One region of the Arthrobacter sp. ASL1 genome, then DNA from elsewhere that is predicted to be linked to it. Evidence: predicted binding sites of a transcription regulator. Region 1 holds the regulator's gene; each other region holds the start of a gene.
What was found. The regulator HrcA, encoded in region 1, represses chaperone genes, less so after heat shock. The targets are predictions, from matches to a motif close to TTNGCACTCGNNNNNNNCGAGTGCNAA.
Positions count from the first base shown of each region.

Region 2: a site for HrcA is predicted at 2,726-2,752, ahead of groES (co-chaperone GroES). Genes of this name have one in related genera too.
Region 3: a site for HrcA is predicted at 3,059-3,085, ahead of groL (chaperonin GroEL). Genes of this name have one in related genera too.

Region 1 covers NZ_CM155284.1:283,372-287,762, reverse strand. Annotated here, with positions in the region: gene hemW (radical SAM family heme chaperone HemW) at 1-765, shown strand, start outside; gene AC1MEQ_RS01325 (DUF4870 domain-containing protein) at 835-1,248, opposite strand; gene AC1MEQ_RS01320 (DUF3097 family protein) at 1,360-2,211, opposite strand; gene hrcA (heat-inducible transcriptional repressor HrcA) at 2,389-3,402, shown strand; gene dnaJ (molecular chaperone DnaJ) at 3,463-4,391, shown strand, end outside.
Region 2 covers NZ_CM155284.1:3,226,101-3,230,491, reverse strand. Annotated here, with positions in the region: gene AC1MEQ_RS15375 (phosphotransferase) at 1-527, opposite strand, end outside; gene groL (chaperonin GroEL) at 616-2,223, opposite strand; gene groES (co-chaperone GroES) at 2,288-2,584, opposite strand; gene AC1MEQ_RS15360 (hypothetical protein) at 3,196-3,642, opposite strand; gene AC1MEQ_RS15355 (hypothetical protein) at 3,827-4,391, opposite strand, start outside.
Region 3 covers NZ_CM155284.1:1,386,391-1,390,781, forward strand. Annotated here, with positions in the region: gene AC1MEQ_RS06570 (HEPN domain-containing protein) at 1-174, shown strand, start outside; gene AC1MEQ_RS06575 (DUF4031 domain-containing protein) at 229-1,131, shown strand; gene groL (chaperonin GroEL) at 1,236-2,873, opposite strand; gene AC1MEQ_RS06585 (LytR C-terminal domain-containing protein) at 3,231-3,962, opposite strand; gene AC1MEQ_RS06590 (DUF3263 domain-containing protein) at 4,017-4,316, opposite strand.

The sequences.
Region 1 (4,391 bases):
ATGCAGTCGGCGGTCCCGCACGTTCTGAAGACCCTCGACCGGACACACCGGCCCGAACGGGTCGGCCATGCCGTCCAGTGGGCCCGCGAAGCCGGCCTCGACGTCAGCGTGGACCTGATCTACGGAACCCCGGGGGAGTCCCTGGCCGACTGGCGCGCCTCCGTGGAGACCGCGCTGTCCTACGAGCCCGACCACATCTCGGCCTACGCGCTCATCATCGAGGACGGCACCCGGCTGGCCGCCCAAATCCGCCGCGGCGAAGTGCCCGATATCGATGACGACGACCACGCCGACAAGTACCTTCTGGCCGAAGAGCTGCTAACTGCCGCGGGGTTCCGCTGGTACGAAGTCAGCAATTGGAGCCGCAGCGAAGCCACGCGGTGCCGCCACAACATGGCCTATTGGAAGGGTTCCGACTGGTGGGGCGCCGGACCCGGTGCACATTCCCATGTTGGGGGGCTGCGCTGGTGGAACGTCAAGCACCCGGCCGCCTACCAGCAGCGTGTGGACACGGGGATTTCCCCGGCCGCCGGCCGCGAGACCCCTGATGAGCAGGCCAGGCTGCTTGAGCGCACCATGTTGCTGACCCGCATCATCGACGGGCTGCCCACCAGCGAATTGCCCGCCTCCGGCCGCCAGGCGGTGGCCGGCCTGATCTCGGATGGGCTGGTCGAGGGCACGGCTGCGATCCAGGGAACCGTCATACCGACATTGCGGGGCCGGCTGTTGGCCGACACCATCGTTCGTCGGCTGCTCGATTTCTGAGAACCGTTCCCTGAAACGACAGGACCCCCAGGACACTCCGTCCCGGGGGTCAGTTGCGTAGAGCTGAAATCAGTCGATGAGACGCAGGTTGACCGGGTAGCGGTAGGGGCGGCCACGGTTGACCTCGATCCCGGCCACCACACCGCTCACCGTGACGTACACCCAGATGGCCACGGCGACGATCGCGAACACGCCGCCGATCACCGGAATGAGCATCAGCAGGTTCGAAAGCAGGGCCAGAACCGTCAGGGGCAACGTGAAGTTCAGCGCCTCCTTGGATTCCTGCGCCGTAAACGGGCCACGATCTCGGTACACCAAGTAGATGATGCCGGAAGGGATGCACCCAAGGATCCCCCCGAAGTGGGCAATGGTCGCCCACTGCCTGTCCTCGGAAGGGGTCAGCGGCAGTGGAGCCGCCGAGGAACCCTCGAACCGCCCCGCGTCAGCCGGGCCGTCCTTCGGGTCGCGTTCAATGCCGTTCATGGTCCGACGTTCCTCCCGTCCGGTGTGGTGTATCGCCTCAGTTTATAGGCCAGCCGCGATTTGGTGCACCGACCTGCGGCCCTGCGGCGCGGCGTCCGGTCGCCAACCGGCTCAATGGCGGCCCGTGGTCAGGAAATCGATGACCTCCTCGACCCGTCCCAGCAAGCTGGCTTCCAGGTCCGAATAGCTGTTCACGTGGCCGAGCAGCCGCCGCCACCCCAGGGCGACGTCGGCCTGCGTCGCGTGGGGCCAGCCCAGTCCGCGCAGGATTCCGGTCTTCCAATCGGTGCCGCGCGGCACCACCGGCCACGCAGCGATGCCCAGCACCTGGGGACGGATGGACTGCCACACATCCACATACGGGTGGCCGACGATCAGCACGTTGGAGCCGGCGCCCGGTACCCGCATCGCCTCGGCGGCGATGCGCTCCTCCTTGCTTCCGTGGACCAGATGGTCCACGAGGATCCCCAGCTTCCGTCCCGGCCCCGGGGAGAACTCCGCCACCGCCGACGCCAGGTCGTCGACCCCGTGCAGGGGTTCGACGACAATTCCCTCGACGCGCAGGTCATGTCCCCAGACCTTCTCGACGAGTTCCGCATCGTGTTTGCCCTCGACCCAGATGCGACTGGCCAGGGCAGTTCGTGCCCTCAGGTTATCGACCCTGACCGAGCCGGAGGCGGTCCGCGTCCGCGTGGCTTGCGCCGCCGCTGTCGCGGGCCCGGTGACCTCGACCGGTTCACCTTCGAGCAGGAACCCGAACCCCGTCGGAAAGGAACGGGTCTTGCCACGGCGGTCCTCGAGAACGACGACGCGCATTCCCCCCGCGCGCTCGATCCGCACGACCTCCCCGACCCAGCCGGATTGGACATCTTCCAGCAGCAACCCCACGGCTGCCGGCACCTGGCGCAATTCACGCGGCTTCGGAGCCGACAGATCCTGGGCCCCCCACTGGTGGATATTCAATTCCTGACACGGCCTTTCGCTGGGATCGGGCGGTCGCTGTGGCAGCCCGGAGGCGCCGGAGCGCGCGGCCACCATGCTAACAAGCGGCGGATCGTATTAGACTTAGCACTTAGGCGTGTCGAGTGCTAAGCGACACGTGCCACCACATCCGTCCACCACCAGAGCCAGGAGGATCGAATGACCGTCCCACGACGCCTTGAGGTCCTGCGGGCCATCGTGGAGGACTACGTCCATTCACGCGAGCCCGTCGGCTCCAAGGCCCTGGTGGAACGCCACCAGCTCGGTGTGTCGGCGGCGACGATCCGCAACGACATGGCCGCACTGGAGGAGGACGGGCTGATCATCGCCCCGCACACCTCCGCCGGTCGCATCCCCACCGAACAGGGCTACCGCTACTTCGTGGACCAGATCGACGCCGTCCGTCCACTGTCCGGCGCCGAAAGACGTGCCATCCAGCACATGCTCGAGGGAACCAACGACCTCGACGAGGTCCTGGAGCGCACTGTCAGGCTGCTGGCACAGCTGACGAACCAGGTGGCCGTCCTGCAGGTGCCCCAGTTCAGCGATGCAACGGTACGGCACATCGAACTGGTGGGACTGGGGGCCGGACAGGTCCTCACGGTCCTGATCACGAACACGGGCAAGGTCGACCAGCGGGTGGTCCTGGTGCCACCGGAAACCACCGACGATGCACTGGCCAGCCTCAAGGCCGCCTTCCTGGCCGCCACGTCGGGGCAGCGGCTCGAAAACATCGGGGACCTCGCCGCCACCGCGTGTGAGCACCTGCCGCAGGTGCTTCGGCTACCGGCAAGGATCCTCGCCGAGGCGCTGGGGTCGTTGGGCGACAATTCGGTGATCGACCGGATCATCCTGGCCGGAACAGCGAACCTGGCCCGCTCCACGGGCGACTTCCCGTTGACCATCACCCCGGTTCTGGAGGCCCTCGAGGAGCAGGTCGTCCTGCTGCGCCTCTTTTCCGAGATGGAACAGGATGCGCGCGGGATCACCGTGCAGATCGGACGCGAGAACCCCTATGGCGGGTTGGCGGAGACCTCGGTGGTCGCCACCGGCTACGGGCCCGGGTCCTCGGCCAAGATCGGCGTCCTGGGCCCCACGCGGATGGACTATCCCACGAGCATGGCCGCCGTTCGCGCGGTGGCCCGATACCTTTCCCGCATCCTGGCCGGATAACGGCCCGGAAGCGCGGGGAACCAGCATGTACAGAATGTCGGAAAGGACACAGCACACACTGTGAGCAGCCATTACGAAACCCTCGGCGTCGCGCGCGACGCCTCCGCCGAGGAAATCAAGAAGGCCTACCGGAAGCTGGCCCGCAAACTCCACCCGGACGTGAACCCGGGGCAGGACGTCGCCGACCAGTTCAAGTCGGTCACCCACGCCTACGAGGTGCTCTCCGACCCGCAGAAGCGACAGGTCTACGACGCCACGGGCAACGAGAACGGCACTGCGGGCGGAGGCGGCGGCGGCGCCGGCTTCGGCGGTTTCGGCGACATCTTCGAGCAGTTCTTCGGCGGAGGACAGGCCCAGGGCCCGGCGTCGCGCACGCAGCGCGGCCGGGACGCCCTGGTGACCGCGTCCATCGAGCTCAAGGACGCAGTCCAGGGGACCGTCTACTCCCTCGACATCGAAACCGCGGTCACCTGCACCGTCTGCAGCGGCAGCTGCTGCCAGCCCGGGACCTCCCCGGAAACCTGCACCATCTGCCACGGCCAAGGACAGGTTCAGCGCCCGGTGCGGTCCTTCCTGGGCCAGATGATGACCGTCGAGACCTGCCCTGCCTGCCGCGGGTTCGGAACCACCCTGCCCAGCCCGTGCAATGAGTGCATGGGCCAGGGCCGGGTCCGCGAGCGGGTCAGCAAGCAGCTGAAGGTTCCCGCCGGCGTCGCCACCGGAACCCGCATCCACCTGGCGGGACAGGGGGAGGCCGGTCCCGGTGGCGGCCCGGCCGGCGACCTCTACGTGGAGATCAACGTCAAGCGCCACGCCGTGTTCGAACGCGAGGGCAACGACCTGCACGCCACCCTGCGCATCCCCATGACGGCGGCCGCGCTGGGCACGGAAATGAAGCTCGACACCTTCGACGGTGAGCAGGAGATCCGGATCGAGGCAGGCACCCAGTCCTCCGACACGGTCAAGCTCTCCCAGCTCGGGGTGCCCCG
Region 2 (4,391 bases), 1.0 Mb from region 1:
CGCGGCCCGTCCACCGCCGGCGTTCCGCCGGCATGCAGGGGAACAAAACCATGGGCGGCATAGCCGAGGTCCCAGAGGCGGCTGCCCGGACCGGCACCGTCCCAGTCGATGAAGACCCATCCCGCGTCCGCGCACACCAGATTCCAGGGCGCCAGGTCGTGGTGGCAGATCAGGTCCTCCCGATCGGGGGCGATCTCGACGGAGAACACCGCACCTTCGGCGGGGACGTGGGTCGAGGTGGCGTCGTGCAGGTCCCGGATCAGCCGCCCGACCCGGTCCAGGTCGTGGAGGGACATCGGCGGAAGGGTGTCGGCGAGCGGGCCATCCACGTAGTCGAGGATCTGCCGTCCCCGCCCGTCGAGGCCGTGGAAGCGCGGCGCCCCCGCGAAACCCGTGGCCCGGAGGTGGTGCAGCAGGGATCCGATGGCCGGGGTCGAGGCCGTCGCGGGCTTGCGCACGGTCTCCCCCACCCGGACCACGCCTGCGGCCACGTTCCCTCCCGCGAGGGGATGCTCCTGCTCGCCCATGGACCAGATGCTATCCGGACACCGCTTAACGCAGGAACCCTCCCACCACACCGGGGTGCGATAGGAGGGTCCGGCGTCGAACTCTGGCCTAGTGGTTGTGGCCGTCGTTCTCGTCGTCTGCCGGCTTTTCGGCGACCAGGGTCTCGGTGGTGAGCACCAGGGCGGCGATGGAAGCGGCGTTCCGCAGTGCCGAGCGGGTGACCTTGACCGGGTCGATGACACCGGCGGCCAGCAGGTCCTCGTACTCGCCGGACTTGGCGTTGAAGCCGGAGTTCACGGCGGACTCGGACACACGGTTGACCACGACGTAACCGTCGAAGCCGGCGTTCTGCGCGATCCAGCGCAGCGGCTGGACCAGGGCGCGGCGCACGATGCCAACGGCCGATGCGGCGTCGCCCTCGAGGGCGGTGACGGTCGGGTCGGTGTCGAGCACGGAGAGCGCGTCGACCAGGGCGGTGCCACCGCCGGCGACGATGCCTTCCTGGATGGCTGCACGCGTCGCTGACACGGCGTCCTCGATGCGGTGCTTGCGTTCCTTGAGCTCGACCTCGGTGGCCGCGCCGACGCGGATCACGCCGACACCGCCGGAGAGCTTGGCCAGGCGTTCCTGGAGCTTCTCCTTGTCCCAGTCCGAATCGGTGCGCTCGATCTCGGCCTTGAGCTGCGCCACGCGGTCGTCGACATCGGCGGTCTCGCCCTTGCCGTCAACAATCGTGGTGTTGTCCTTGGTGACCGTGATGCGGCGGGCGGAGCCGAGGACCTCGGTGCCGACCTGGTCCAGCTTCAGGCCGAGGTCCGGGGACACGACCTGGGCGCCGGTGAGGATCGCGATGTCCTGCATCATGGCCTTGCGGCGGTCGCCGAATCCCGGGGCCTTGACGGCCACGACGTTCAGGGTGCCGCGCAGCTTGTTCACGACCAGGGTCGAGAGGGCTTCGCCCTCAACGTCCTCGGCGATGATGAACAGCGGCTTGTTGGCCTGCAGGACCTTTTCCAGCAGCGGCAGGAAGTCCTGCACGGAGGAGATCTTGCCGGAGTTGACCAGAATGAGGGCGTCCTCGAGGACCGCTTCCTGGCGCTCGGCGTCGGTGACGAAGTGCGGGGACAGGTAGCCCTTGTCGAACTGCATGCCCTCGGTGATGGTCAGCTCGGTCGAGGTGGTGTTAGATTCCTCGATCGTGATGACGCCTTCGGCGCCCACGGTGCCGAACGCCTTGGCCAGGAGTTCGCCGATCTCGTCGTTCTGGGCGGAGATGGCCGCCACGTTGGCGACGTCCTGGCCCTCGACGGGTCGGGCGTTCTCGGCCAGGCGGGCGGCGACGGCCTCGACGGAGGCCTCGATGCCGCGCTTGATCTCACCCGGGGCGGCGCCGGCCGCGACGTTGCGCAGGCCTTCCTTGACCAAGGCCTGGGCGAGCACGGTGGCGGTGGTGGTTCCGTCGCCGGCGACGTCGTTGGTCTTGGTGGCGACCTCCTTGGCGAGCTGGGCGCCGAGGTTCTCGTACGGGTCGTCGAGCTCGATCTCGCGGGCGATCGTCACGCCGTCGTTGGTGATCGTGGGGGCGCCCCACTTCTTGTCCAGGACGACGTTGCGGCCGCGCGGGCCGAGGGTGACCTTGACGGTGTCGGCCAGCTTGTTGATGCCGGCCTCGAGCGCCTTGCGGGCGTCGTCGTTGAATGAAAGCTGTTTAGCCATGCTGCTACTCCTTGGTAACCGAGTGAAGCCCCGACCTTTGCGGCCGGGGCTTCACACTGGGGAACTACTTGACGACGATGGCCAGGACGTCGCGGGCCGAGAGCACCAGGTACTCTTCGCCGCCGACCTTGACCTCGGTGCCGCCGTACTTCGAGTAGATGACGACGTCGCCCTCGGCGACATCGACGGGAACGCGGTTGCCGTTGTCGTCAACGCGACCCGGGCCCACTGCCACGACCTTGCCCTCCTGGGGCTTCTCCTTGGCGGTGTCCGGGATGACCAGGCCGGAAGCCGTGGTCTGCTCGGCCTCGAGCGGCTGAACAACGATGCGATCCTCGAGAGGCTTAATGGAGACCGACATGCGGATCTCTCCTTTGCGTGAGTTACCAATGGTTACGGGGCCGTTGGGGTGTACCAACCGTCGTCGCGGTGCCAGCTGGCAAGTACCTCAGGCTATTAGCACCCGATGGGTTCGAGTGCCAGTACAGACTCTATGAGGTCGTTGGCACTCGGTCAAGGTGAGTGCCAAAATGCACGACGGCGGAGCGTCACCTGCCCGCCTTACCCCAGCCCTGGGAAAGGCGGAATTCCCCGTTGGCAGCTACGGCCCCCCCGGACCTCCGGCGCTCGGGCCATTGATCACGGGGCACACCGAGCTTGCCGGAGGGGCTCCCACCGGGTTTGACCGCCAGAGACAGGGTGCCCACCCCTCGGCGGATCTCCCGAGGCCATCCTCGATCCACAACGGGAGTCGAAACCGAGGAAGCCAGAACATCCCGACGATGCCGATGAGCAGGCTGGGGAACCAGATGAAAAGTGCCACGACCGCGGCCAGCGGGCGGGCGACCTCCAGCAGCCATCCCAGGACCGGGAACAGGATCACCCAGAGCCCCAGAAAAAGGCCAGCACAAGGCAAACAGGAGGGCGCCGGGAACTCACCTGACGGCGATCATGGTGGCCCGATCCATGGGGCTAAGCCGTTTTGCTCCGCTGGACGCCCCAGATGCCAGCGCACATACCCGCCAGGCACAACAGCAGGACCACCACGAATCCGCCGACCGGGAGGGAAAGCAGTTCGCGGGTTGCCGCGGCCTCGATGCCGGTGCCGAAGTAGTCGCCCCCGACGCGGATGTACGAACCGGTCAAGACAATCTGCAGGATCCAAGCCGCCATGAGCGACAGCCCGGTCACCGCGCCCACTGCCAACGACGCGAACAGCGCGATCCGGTATCCCCGGGCCGGGCCGCCACCTCGAGTCCGGGCCCCATCGGTGAGCCCGTGAGCGGCGACGGCCTCGGGGAAGCGGCCCAGGACTCCACCATCGTCGCCGGAAAAGGCGGGATCCCCCATCGCGCCGGCCAGTCCCAACGCGGCGGATGCCGTTGGCTGGGAGCCGGGGACGTCGTGGTGGGTATGCATGGTTCAACGGTACCCGCCCGTCCGCTGGCCATTCTATGCCGCGAGGTTGGTGACACCGGCGTAGGCCAGAATCCCCCTGAAAAGGCGGCATCCGCCGAACACCAGTGAGCAGATCGATGTACCGAGAGAAACCGAAAATACTCTGGATGTCCCGGTTCGTGTAGCGAGAACCGGCCGACCTGACCTAGTGGAGTTGCAGCGCCAGGCCGATCTCCTGGCTCATGGTCTTCCAGACATGGGCTGACGGGGTGGCCTGGATCATCATGGTCTCTGCCGATGTGCGGCCAATCGCAAAGTGGCCAGCGGTTCCCGCGTTCAACCATGACCTCTCCATGTCGAGGTCGGGCATGCGGAAGCGCCACGCAAACCACGGCTGCTCCCACATCCTGCGCAGCGGACGATCTGCATTCTCCGGCGGACCCCCAGCACCCTCGAGTCTGGCTTCAAATGCACCCGGGGCCACCTGGTCGACTCGTCCCAGTACCGACCAAGCCGGGCCCAGACCGGCCCAGGCGGCCACTACACCGGCCAGGGTGCCTTCGCGGACGATTTCCAAGCGGACTGAGCCCGGTGGGACGGCATGTTCCTCGTTGCCCCATACCAACTGGGCGTGCGAGGCCCGCGCCGCCACCAGTACTCCCCCACCGCCTGCCCAGGCATCCAGTTGTGTGGTTTGGGTGCCGTACCGCCCCTCCACCACAAATCTGCGGCGGACCTCCCGGAGGGGTACCGAGAGGATGGCGAATGCA
Region 3 (4,391 bases), 1.1 Mb from region 1:
CTAGGCAGAGATCTTGAGCCTTTCGGTTGGATGCGACCACTACGCAATGACACCGAATACCCCAGTCTGGATCGGCCGGTCGCCACGGCCGATGATGTAGAAGAAGCCACCGCGGCCGCCGCCGTCATCATTCAGCGGGCCGCCAAGGTGCTGGGCAGCATGCCCATCTACTAACCCCGCTGGGCGCCACGGCCTGATCGGTCGCGGCGCTCCGGGTAATCTGGGCCCATGGCCATCCTCATCGATCCCCCACTGTGGCCCGCCCACGGCACGGAGTTCTCGCATCTGGTCTCCGACGTCTCGGTCGAGGAACTCCATGCCTTCGCCGCGGCCGCCGGACTCACCAACCGCGCCTTCGACCGCGACCACTACGACGTGCCGCGCAAGCGGTTCGACGATCTCGTCGCCCGCGGTGCGCTGCCGGTACCGGCCTCCGAGCTCGCCCGGCGCCTCATCCGTTCCGGCGTGCGCATCCCGGCCCGGCAGCGCCCCGAACGCCTCGACGGCGTCCTCACCGACGCGTGGGACCGCCTGCTGCCGGGCCATCCGGGTCTTTCCGCCCGGCTGATCAGCCGCTGGTCCGAGCCCCACCGGCAGTACCACGACCGCGCCCACCTGCTCGCGGTACTGCGGGCCCTGGACCTGCTGCGCTCACGCGGCGAGCCGGTCGGCCCCTACCCGCGGGCACCGTGGCTGGCCGCCTGGTTCCACGACGCCGTCTACCGGGGCGTCGCCGGGCAGGACGAGGAGCAGTCCGCCCAACTGTCGGAACGGCTGCTCCCGTCCGCAGGCGTCCCCGCGGACGAGGTGACCGAGGTCGCCCGCCTGGTGCGGTTGACCGCCAGCCACTGGCCAGAGGCGGACGACGCCGGCGGACGCCTGTTGTGCGACGCGGACCTGGAGGTCCTGGCCCGGCCCCGGCCCGCCTACGCCCGCTACGCGGCCGCCGTGCGCCGCGAGTACGCCCACGTCCCCGAGGCGGACTTCGCGGTCGGCCGTGCGGAGGTGCTGCGCACCCTGCTGGCGACGGTCCCGCTGTACGCCACGGCCACCGGCCAGCAGTTATGGGAAGTGGCCGCCCGGGAGAACCTCACCGCCGAGCTGGCCGACCTGGGTTACCCGGCGCCCTGACCCCGCTCCGAGGCAGCCGCCGGTTAAAGCCGCCGGCGCGGCCACCTCCGTGAGGTGGCCGCGCCGGCGTCGTACTAATGGGTAGGGCTGGAAGGCCCGGGTGGCTAGAAGCCTCCCATGCCGCCCATGCCGCCCATGTCATCGCCGCCGGGCATGCCGGCACCAGCCTTTTCCGGCTTGTCGGCGACAACGGCCTCGGTGGTGAGGAACAGGCCCGCGATGGACGCCGCGTTCTGCAGGGCAGAGCGGGTCACCTTCACCGGGTCGTTCACGCCGGCCTTGAGCAGGTCCTCGTAGACGCCGGTGGCGGCGTTGAAGCCGTGGCCCGAGGGCAGGCCCTTCACCTTGTCGGCGACGACGCCTGGCTCCTGGCCGGCGTTGAAGGCGATCTGCTTCAGCGGAGCCTCGATGGCGACCTTGACGATGTTGGCGCCAGTGGCCTCGTCGCCTTCCAGGGTCAGCTTCGCGAAGGCCTTCTCGCCGGCCTGGATGAGGGCTACGCCGCCGCCGGCGACGATGCCCTCTTCCACTGCTGCCTTGGCGTTGCGCACTGCGTCTTCGATGCGGTGCTTGCGCTCCTTGAGCTCGACCTCCGTGGCGGCACCGGCCTTGATGACTGCCACGCCGCCGGCCAGCTTGGCCAGGCGCTCCTGCAGCTTCTCGCGGTCGTAGTCCGAATCGGAGTTCTCGATCTCGGCGCGGATCTGGTTGACGCGGCCGGAGATCTCCTCGGCGTCGCCCGCACCCTCGACGATGGTGGTCTCGTCCTTGGTGACCACGATCTTGCGGGCGGTGCCCAGCTGGTCCAGGGTGGCGGTCTCGAGCGAGAGGCCGACCTCCTCGGAGATGACCTGGCCACCGGTGAGGATGGCGATGTCGGCCAGCATGGCCTTGCGGCGGTCGCCGAAGCCCGGTGCCTTGACGGCGACGGACTTGAAGGTGCCCTTGAGCTTGTTGACGACCAGGGTGGCCAGGGCCTCGCCCTCGATGTCCTCGGCGATGATCAGCAGCGGCTTGCCGGACTGCATGACCTTCTCGAGGATGGCGACCATGTCCTTGACGGACGAGATCTTGGAGTTGACGATCAGGATGTACGGATCCTCGAGGACCGTTTCCTGGCGCTCGGCGTCGGAGACGAAGTAGGCCGAGAGGTAGCCCTTGTCGAAGCGCATGCCCTCGGTCAGCTCGAGGTCCAGCCCGAAGGTGTTGGACTCCTCGACGGTGATGACGCCTTCCTTGCCGACCTTGTCCAGTGCCTCGGCGATGAGCTCGCCGATCTGGGTGTCGCCGGCGGAGATCGACGCGGTGGCGGCGATCTGCTCCTTGGTCTCGATCTCCACGGCGGAGGCGAAGAGCTCGGCGGTCACTGCCTCGACGGCCTTCTCGATGCCGCGCTTGAGCGACAGCGGGTCGGCGCCGGCGGCAACGTTGCGCAGGCCTTCCTTGACCAGGGCCTGGGCCAGCACGGTGGCGGTGGTGGTGCCGTCGCCCGCGATGTCGTCGGTCTTCTTGGCGACCTCCTTGACCAGCTCGGCGCCGATCTTCTCGTACGGGTCGTCCAACTCGATTTCCTTGGCGATGGAGACGCCGTCGTTCGTGATGGTGGGGGCGCCCCACTTCTTCTCGAGGACGACGTTGCGACCGCGCGGGCCGAGGGTCACCTTGACGGCGTCGGCCAGGGTGTTCAGACCCCGTTCGAGGCCGCGGCGTGCTTCCTCGTCAAATGCAATCATCTTGGCCATAGTGGCTAGTGGTCCTTTCGGGACAGTCATGCGAATTCATGGTCCAGCTGAAACGCCCGCGACGGACGGGTGGGGGTCCTGCGTTGTCTGAACGCCGTTCCCCTACCCTCGTTGCAACTGATCCGGGGGTCACGCGGTGTGTGTGGGGCCGCGCTGCACGACGACGGATTCGATCCGTGCCGCGCTTAGCAGTCCCAACACCCGAGTGCTAAGTCAATTATTGGCACTCCCCACCCGAGAGTGCAAGCCGTTGGCGCGGATTTCGTGAAAATACACCGAAGTTGACCGGCAAGCGTTCGCCAGGAGCACAGGTTCCGGGCGTGTCCGCCGGGTGTCCGCCGGCGGTGCGGCTCGTTCCTAGAAGTCGGAACCGAGGACGACGGCGATGGAACCGGGGATGTTCGAGGTCTGGTAGACCGTGCCGATCCCCAGGGCGCTGGCGGCCTTCTCGGCCGTGGCCTTGTCCGCATCGGACTTGTAGTAGACGATCGACGTGTTGACCTTCTTGGTCCAGTTTGCCGCGCCGACGTTGGTGAACCCGGCGCCGGAGAGCGTGCTCTGGCCGGAGGCCGCCAGTCCGGAACGGCGCGATCCGTTGAAGACGCCGATCTTCGTGGTCAGGTCGGGCCCGGCGTTGGCCGCGCTGGACGATGCGGCGGCCGCCGAACTGGAGGAGGCCGCGGCCTCGGATTCCTTTGCCGCGGAATCGGCGGCGGCAGACTCGGCTGCGGCCTTCGAGGCGGCAGCCGCGGCGGCCGCGGCGGATTCGGATGCACCGGCACCGTCGGTCGCGGCCCCGGAGGCGCCCTGCGTCGCGGACGATGCACCGGCGTCGCCCGAGGTGGACGCGGACGGAGCGCTGGATGAGCTGGAGGATGCTGCAGCGGTGGTGGCGACCGGCTCGCCGGTCAGCTGCGGCAGGACGAAGTAGCTGAAGAGCCCGACGACCAGGGCGAGGACGCCGAACGCCACGATCCACCCCAGCGGCGAGCGGCGCGCGGCCGTCCCGACGATGGCCTGGCGGTGGACACCCTTGCGGTTGGTGAATTCCGGGACCCTGTCGAACTCGTCGTTCGGGTACTTCGTCATCGCTGTCCTTGGTTCCTTTGGTGCGTCAGGCAGGTGGTGGCGCGGCCCTCCGCCCTACGCATCGCCTGCCAGCCGGCGGGCGCTACGTGCGCGGTGCCTCGTCGATCGAAGTCTACGCAATCTTTTGACCAACATCGGGTCATGGGCCAACGCGGCGTCCGTGTCGATCAGCGCGTTGAGCAGCTGGTAGTAGTTCGCCGCCGACAAGTCGAAGAGCTCGCGGATGGCCTGTTCCTTGGCGCCGGCGTACTTCCACCATTGGCGCTCGAGGGCCAGGATCCGCTGGTCACGTTCGTCCAGGGCACTGGTCTCGTCGACGTCGAACTCCAGCTCGCCGGCTTGAACCGCCATCATGTGCCTCCTCGGGCCGTCTCTGTTGCTGCATCCCGCGGCCCGGCCGTCGCCGGCGCGCGGGGTCTTCCCCACCCT